Regions from separate parts of the Pantoea allii genome, predicted to be linked through region 1. Evidence: predicted binding sites of a transcription regulator. Region 1 holds the regulator's gene; the other holds the start of a gene.
What was found. The regulator CRP, encoded in region 1, controls carbon source genes, mostly activating them, when cyclic AMP is high. The targets are predictions, from matches to a motif close to ATGTGANNNNNNTCACAT.
Positions count from the first base shown of each region.

Region 2: the regulator CRP is predicted to act here: its motif matches at 2,353-2,370, upstream of QNH99_RS17685 (CdaR family transcriptional regulator).

Region 1 covers NZ_CP125958.1:441,691-445,905, forward strand. The annotation lists gene QNH99_RS02015 (YccS/YhfK family putative transporter) at 1-1,826, opposite strand, end outside; gene crp (cAMP-activated global transcriptional regulator CRP) at 1,885-2,517, opposite strand; gene QNH99_RS02025 (OsmC family protein) at 2,823-3,227, shown strand; gene QNH99_RS02030 (phosphoribulokinase) at 3,257-4,126, opposite strand; gene QNH99_RS02035 (YheU family protein) at 4,188-4,215, opposite strand, start outside.
Region 2 covers NZ_CP125958.1:3,725,046-3,729,260, forward strand. The annotation lists gene QNH99_RS17680 (alginate lyase family protein) at 1-1,065, opposite strand, end outside; gene QNH99_RS17685 (CdaR family transcriptional regulator) at 1,097-2,254, opposite strand; gene degP (serine endoprotease DegP) at 2,431-3,885, opposite strand; gene dgt (dGTPase) at 4,019-4,215, opposite strand, start outside.

The DNA.
Region 1 (4,215 bases):
TCGGCCAGCGTGGGTGGCAGCATGGTGTGTTCGCGCGCCAGAATTGTCATGGCATTGATGTGTTCAACAATAAACTGGCAGTGCGTGACCCATAAGCGCATATCCTGCAGGTAGCGTGAGTTAAATCCCGGCTCCTGCATCGCCTGATTCAGGGAATTAAACACCGCGTTATGGGCCTGGTTGACCTTAATCCGCTGGTAAGCCAGCTTATCTGGAGACTGCTCCGGGCCGAGTAACATCCGCAGTGCGTCCTGACAGGCCTCCAGTGCATCATGCGCATTCTGACGCAACAGCGCGCTCTGCCACTGCGGCCACAGCCATAACATGCCACCAAAGGCGATCAGGCAACCCATCAGCGTATCCAGCAGGCGGGGCAATAAAAACTGTGCCCCGTTAAGGGAGAGCAGTTGCAGCGTATAAACGGCCGTGACCGTAAATCCTACCATCGACCAGCCGTAAAACTGTCGGGTAAAGCGATAGCTGATAAAGGTAATGGCCAGCATGATGCTCAACACCAGCGGCTCTGGCACATCCAGGCGCAGCGAGGCTGCCGCAATGACCAACCCGGCAAAGGTGCCCAGGGCCCGGTGCTGGATACGAACCCGGGTTGCACTGTAGTTGCTCTGGCTGACAAACATGATTGTCATCAAAATCCAGTAGGGCTTTGGAATGGAGAAAAACACCGCCAGGGCGCTGCCCAGCATCAGCATGACGGCAAAACGACCGGCGGTGCGCAGCGCGGAAGAACGCAACGACAGATAGCTTCGCAGCGCGGGCAGCAGCGGCAAACGACGCTGGCGATCGGCCATCAGGTCACGTTGATAAAGCGGCTTTTGGGTACGAAGTACCCGGGCGATGCGGCTGAAATGATAGAGGCAGAAGTTACCCACCGGATTGTCCGGATGCTGGCGGGCGATTTTTTCCAGCGCACCCAGCTGTTTGTCCATATCAAAACGGCTGGAGAGTTGGTGATACAGAATATCGTCGGCCAGCTCGCGCAGTCGGGCTGAAATCGTCCTGGCATTCCAGCGGATAACGGCTTCCGCATGGCTTTGTTCCACCAGCTTCTGGACTTCTTCCGGCTGATGCAGGCTGACGGAGATATGTTCCTGTAAATCCAGCGCCACCTGAAATGCCCGGGTCAGACGTTTATGGCTGTGATCGCGGCTTGCGGACAACATATGCATCTGTTGGTAGCAGGTGTTAATCAGGTCGACCGCTTTTTGCTGACGCACCAGCAGGGGCGGCAGGGCTTTTTCAGGATCGGTAAGCTGCGTCAGCAAGCTGTACTTTGCGTCACAGTAATTTGCCAGCTCACGGTAGATTAAACTCAGGCTTTCGCGCATCGGCTGCTCTTTCCACAGCCAGAACCAAAACCAGTTGAATAATCCGTACCAGAGCGTACCGCCGATATAGAGCAGCGGAGGCACGTAAATGGGCATACGGCCAATCAGGCTGATGGTAAAAATCGCGGCAATCAGCGTACCGGGCAGCAGTCGGGCGTGCAGCGGGCTGATTTCACCTGTGACGCCAAGGAGTAACGGCATCGCAAACAGAATCAACGGCAGAGGGACGTCTTTGAGCAGTAGCCACTGCATCAGCAAACTGCCAAAGGCAAACAGGCTGCCGCCAATAATCAGGCGCTTAAAGAAACGTTTGTGCGGTGTATCCAGGCCAGCAATATTGCAGCAGGCGGGAACTAATGAGAACAGCAACCCTTTTTGCAGATCGCCAAACAGCCAGCCGAGCGCGACCGGAAGGCACAACACCAGAGTCTGGCGCAGCGCATAGTTAACTTCGGGGTGATAAATTATTCTTCGCCACATGGGCTCAACACAAGATATTCACGGCATAATGTTGCCATCACGCCGTGAATAATAAGGCTTAGCGGGTGCCGTAAACAACGATGGTTTTGCCGTGTGCGGAGATCAGATTCTGATCTTCCAGCATCTTCAAGATACGGCCCACGGTTTCACGTGAACAACCAACGATTTGGCCAATTTCCTGACGAGTAATTTTAATTTGCATGCCGTCAGGATGCGTCATGGCGTCAGGCTGTTTAGCCAGGTTAAGCAACGTCTGTGCAATGCGTCCGGTGACATCCAGGAACGCGAGATTTCCCACTTTTTCTGACGTCACCTGAAGACGGCGCGCCATCTGTGAAGAAAGACGCATCAGAATATCCGGGTTAACCTGGATGAGCTGACGGAATTTCTTGTAGGAAATTTCTGCTACTTCGCACGCCGTTTTCGCACGTACCCAGGCGCTGCGTTCCTGACCTTCTTCAAACAGGCCAAGCTCACCAATAAAATCGCCTTGATTCAGGTAAGAAAGAATCATCTCCTTGCCTTCTTCATCCTTAATCAGTACCGCGACGGAACCTTTCACGATGTAGTAAAGCGTTTCGGCTTTTTCACCTTGATGAATCAGCGTACTTTTGGATGGATACTTGTGAATATGGCAATGGGACAGGAACCATTCAAGTGTAGGGTCTGTTTGCGGTTTGCCGAGAACCATTCGCTATTATCCTCTATTGTAATCGTGCCCAAAATACAGGGCTCTGTTTCCCTGCCAGGCGATGAAAGCGTTAAGCGTGTTTCCATTCAGGAAATTATTCGGGCTGCATTCGGCGCAGAGCGCATAATTCTTCCCGGCTTCATCTTCGGATGACGAAAAAATATTTTCAGCACTGTTTGTAGCACAGCTTTCGCCGACTGTCTTGTGTTGTCTCGCTTCAGCAATGAGGCTGATTTCTCTGGATTGCTGTTTACCAGGCAAAAGCGTACTCTGGCGCAAAAACAGGGTATTCTGGGGGCGAAATTATGCAGGCAAGAGTCAAATGGGTTGAAGGGTTAACATTCCTCGGCGAATCATCATCCGGCCATCAGGTCTTAATGGATGGTAATTCCGGTGATAAAGCGCCCAGTCCTATGGAAATGGTGCTGATGGCGGCCGGTGGTTGCAGCGCAATCGATGTGGTTTCAATTTTGCAAAAAGGCCGCAACGATGTGGCTGATTGCGAAGTAAAACTCGAATCAGAGCGTCGGGAAGAAGCCCCTCGCATCTTTACCCGTATCAACCTGCATTTTATCGTGAGTGGAAAAGCACTTTCAGATAAAGCCGTGGCGCGTGCGGTCGACCTGTCGGCGGAAAAATATTGCTCGGTTGCCATTATGTTAGGCAAAGGGGTCGCGATCACCCACAGCTACGAGGTTATCGAGCTGTGATCTCTCAGAGGCCCGCGCGGCCTCTGATTTTATTCAATGCGTTTGCCTTCCATGAGCCGTTTCACCAACGGCGCCATAATCAACTCCATCGCCAGCCCCATTTTTCCGCCCGGTACCACCAGCGTATTGATATTGGAAATGAACGATCCCTGCAGCATGGCCAGCAGATAAGGGAAATCAATATCTTCCAGACACTGAAAGTGAATGACGACAAAACTCTCATCCAGCGAAGGAATGGTGCGGGCCGCAAACGGGTTGGAGGTATCCACGGTAGGGACGCGCTGAAAGTTGATATGGGTGCGTGAGAATTGTGGCGTTATGAAGTTGATGTAATCTTCCATTGAGCGCACAACCGAATCCATGACGGCCTCACGGGAATGGCCGCGTTCACCGGTATCGCGGACCAGCTTCTGAATCCACTCCAGGTTGACAATCGGCACCACGCCGACCAGTAAATCCACCTTTTCAGCGACGTTATGCTGAGCCGTCATCACCCCGCCGTGCAGTCCTTCATAAAAAAGCACGTCCGTATCCGGGGGCAGCGGCTGCCACGGCGTAAAGGTGCCCGGCACCTGATTCCAGGGCACGGCTTCGTCGTAGGTGTGCAGGTATTTCCGTGACTGGCCTTTGCCGTGCTCACCGTATTCAATAAAGGTTTGTTCCAGCAGGCCAAAGTCATTCGCTTCCGGGCCAAAATAGCTGATGTGGCGACCCAGATCGCGTGCTTTACGAATCGCCATATCCATTTCTGGCCGGGTAAAACGGTGAAAGCTGTCACCTTCCAGCTCGGCAGCGTGCAAATTGAGTTGCTGAAAAATTTTACGGAATGCCAGGCTGGTGGTGGTGGTTCCCGCGCCACTGGAACCCGTTACCGCAATGATCGGATGGCGTGCAGACATAGTAAAACTCCCTGTGAAGTCGGGCGATGAGCATTGTTAGCACGATTTTTCATTCTGTGCATCAGCCGCGAAACTCGCTTTTGCGCATG
Region 2 (4,215 bases), 1.3 Mb from region 1:
GCGCGTTTTCCACGGCCAGTGACGTGCCGGATCGCTGAAAGGCGCCATATAATCCAGCGCGGTCAGCAGTGAGCCGCCCTGTTTATTTTTATAATGCCAGAGATCGCCCTCTCCCCGCTGGGAAGCCAACGCCGCCATTGCGGTTAGCGCCTGTAAATTAAAGAAGCTGTAATGAAAAGAACGGGTTCGGGCCAGTTCAAGCGGTTGAGTTCCCTCACGCTCTATTTGCCCGTCAATCTTGCTTTTGGCCAGGGCAGTCATGTCTGCAATCACCGCACTGTTGTCCAGATAAGCGGCAATGCCGGCAACCTGAACACTGTACCAACTACCGTGGTTATTGGGCGCATTCCGCTCCTGTTGCGCCAGCTTGCTGGTCTGCAACCAGCTGAGATAGTCGCTGAACCAGCGATGCAACGCCGCCTCGTCGCTCCCCCGCCAACCGGGCGACTGACGCAGCAATATCAGCGCATCAACCATGCGGGTTGCAAAATAGCGCCCGTCCAGAACGCCATCATGACGACCCGCGGTTCGCCCCGGAATGCCCTGCGCGTAGCTCAGGTTTGGGTTCATACGACGGGCAGGATCGATAAACCAGTGGCGGATCATGGATTGTGCCTTGCTGGCGTAGCGCATATCCCCTGAAAAGAACCATGCCAACGCCAGTGCCTGCACGTCTGCGCTAAATCGCGCCAGGCGGACGCCGTCGGTTTGGTCGTTTTTGGTATCAGGATTCACCTCACCATCCCGACGTATCCAGGGTAAACCCGTTTTCTGCCGGGCGTCCGGCCACCAGTAGGCGCTCAGGCTGAGATAGTCATGCCGCGAGCCGCTGGGTGGTATCAGGCCTTTGTCCATGACGCTGGGGTCAGGCTGACTGAGCGCCTTATCCGCCTGATGTTGCAACTGACGCCAGGCCTGTTCGGTCAGTGCATCTGCCTGATGCTTCTGGAGTGCCTGTCGGGTTTTCACTAACGCGTCAGCAGACAGAAAAACCAGGTTGTCAGGCCGTGCCTGACAGGTGAACGTGAATATCAGCAGGCAAAGTGTTAAAAACAGTGTACGCATCTGGGGTTCCTCCCGGTTACGGTGAACAGCCTCAGCCCTGCTCATCCAACTGTAATGCAATATACAGCAGTAACCGGTCGTCAAAATGGCCAATGTTCAGTCCCGTCAATTCAGCAATGCGATTGAGGCGGTACTCCAGAGTATTACGGTGGATAAACAGCGCCCGCGACGTGGCTCCGGGCTGCACGTTATTGCTGAACCAGGCGCTCAAAGTGCGTCGCAGTAAGCCGTTGCTGTCCATACTTTTCAGTTTTTCCAGCGGACGCGCCAGTTCGTTTGCCTGCCAGCCACCGCGCAAACTGTCCAGCAAGACCGGGAGCATCAGGTCCTGATAAAAGTAGCTGCGTACGTCTGGCATACGCTGCTTTCCCACCACCATGGTCGTGTGCGCGGTGCGATAAGAACGGGCAATGCTGCCCGGGCCGGTGAAGAAGTTGCCCAGTGCAATACGCATTCGCAGATGACCGCTTTCGTTCATACGCTGCATGAGCTGTTCAACCCGCCGCCGGTGATCGTACTGGTCGTAACGTCCGTGTGCGTTTAAGGCGGGCTTCAGTACCACCATTTCGGTCAACGACACAATGGCTATCAGGTTATCCCTGACAGGCGTTGTCAGTAACGTTTGCAGCTGTTGTAACTCAGACATGGCGCTGTCCACGCCTAACTGCCCGCTGTCGACTTCGATAACCGCCACAACGCGGGGCTGATTAAGATCGATCCCCAGGCGCTGAGCCCATTCCGTCAGTTGCGGCGTCAGCTCATCACTGCGAATCAGGTTAAGCACCAGCTCTTCACGCAGGCGGCTGTCCTGAGCCAGCATATGTAACAGCCGTGCCTGCTCCAGCATCATCTCTGCCGCCATACAGACCAGCTCACCATAGTGACGGAGTGCACCCGGCTCGCCTGTCAGACCAATTACGCCAACGATCGCCCCGTCAATGCGCAGCGGAAGATTAATGCCCGGCCGCACGCCATGCAGATGCCTTGCCACGGCATCATCAATATCCACAATGCGTCCCTGAGACAACACCAACAGCGCGCCCTCATGCAACTCGCCAATGCGCTCCCTGTCGCCGCTGCCAATGATTCGTCCACGTGCGTCCATGACGTTGACATTACCATCAATGATTTTCATGGTGCGCGCGACAATTTCCTGCGCCAGCCGTGCGTCGAGATGACAGGTAGCCATCCTTTACTCCTGAGTCATATAAGAGGGAGAACAGGATAGCGGTGCGTCACGCGCAGAACATTATGCATTCGCCCATAGCCGCGGCGGCGTTAACAGAAATGCGGCAGGCATCACATTTGTGATTTTTGGCATAAAAAAGGCGGACCGAAGTCCGCCTGCTCAACACAAGACTGTGATTACTGCATCAGCAGATAAAGCGAGGTATCGCCGCGTTGCACGTTCAGCGCCAGTACCGGTGGTTTGGTATCCAGAATCTTACGCAGTTCCCCTAAGTTGGTTACCGGCTGCTGGTTGACGCCAAGAATCAGGTCGCCTTTTTTAAGGCCTACTCGTGCCGCAGCACTGCCTGCTTTTACGCTATCGACCCGAACCCCTTTCTCTTTGCCTGCGTTGTTGCTCAGATCCGCACCTTCAATGCCCGTGTAAATCGTCGCGGACTGCACTTTGTCCTGTGTGCTTTGCTGCAACTGCACAGAGACATCCAGTGGTTTACCGTCACGCAGCAGGCCCAGCTTCAGCGTAGTGCCCACCGGTAACGATCCCACTTCAGCACGCAGTGAGGCAAAGCTGGTCAATGGCTTGCCGTTCATGGAAACGATCACGTCTCCGGCTTTAATGCCGCCTTTTGCTGCGGCTGAATTTGGCACCACCTGGCTGACGAACGCGCCGCGTTGCGCATCGACTTTCATCGCTTTAGCCAGTTCAGAATTAAGCTCGGTCCCCATGATACCCAGCTCGCCGCGTTTCACCTGACCATATTCCACCATCTGGGCGGTCAGATTTTTCACCATGTTGCTTGGGATGGCAAAACCGATACCAATGTTGCCCCCGTCCGGAGCCAGAATAGCGGTATTAATACCGATCAGCTCTCCGTTGAGATTGACCAGGGCACCACCCGAGTTACCGCGGTTAATCGCGGCATCGGTCTGAATAAAGTTTTCATAGTTCTCAACGTTCAGACCACTACGTCCTAACGCCGAGACAATGCCCGATGTCACGGTTTCGCCCAGGCCATAGGGGTTACCGATCGCCACGGTATAATCGCCAACGCGTAAATTGTCGGAGTCAGCCATTTTGATCGCGGTCAGATTCTTCGCGCCTTCCAGTTGAATCAGTGCGATATCAGAGCTGGGGTCCTTGCCGATCACCTTAGCATCGTAGCTTCGGCCGTCGCTCAGTTTGACCTGGATTTTCGTCGCATCATTGACCACATGGTTATTGGTCACCACATAGCCTTTTTCTGCGTTAATGATGACGCCTGAACCCAACGCTTTAAATTTTTGCTGCTGCGTATCAGGACCGGCAGACGCACCGCCGCCGCTGCCACCCGCGCCCTGACACAGGGGCGAGCCCATGAACGGCGAACCGTCCTGGCAGAAAGGCGAATTATCGCCAAAAAATTGCTGGAACTGCTGTGGCATCCGCGGCGTTTTGACCGTGGTGCTTCCCTCAACGCTGATGCTTACAACCGAAGGCATCACCTTCTCCAGCATCGGGGCAAGGCTTGGCAACGGCTGGGTCGTGGAGGATGAAACGGAAGATGACGTTTCTGCAGCGAAAGCACTCACAGGGGTCAGTGCCATGCCAAGACTAAGCGCCAGTGCGCTTAACATTAACGAGGTTTTTTTCATTTTGGTATCTCACAATGATGGATATACTGACCATTGCTGTGGTCGAATGTTGAGATAAATGTTTTAGCGCGAAGTTCCTCTAAAAGTTTTAGGCAAAGGTAAAAATTTATTCGCGCTCTTTACAATTCTCGGCTTATTCCACCGCCATCAAACGACGGTACTCATCCCAGGCATAGAGATCGGTCATGCCACTAATGTAGTCCTGAATTAAGCGAAACCGATAATACCGCTCCCATAATAAACGCTCATATTTATGTTCAACAACCAGCGTGCGCATTTTATGCAAATAGGCTTTCCTGTGTTTTCCAGAAAGCTTATGAAACAGGCGCG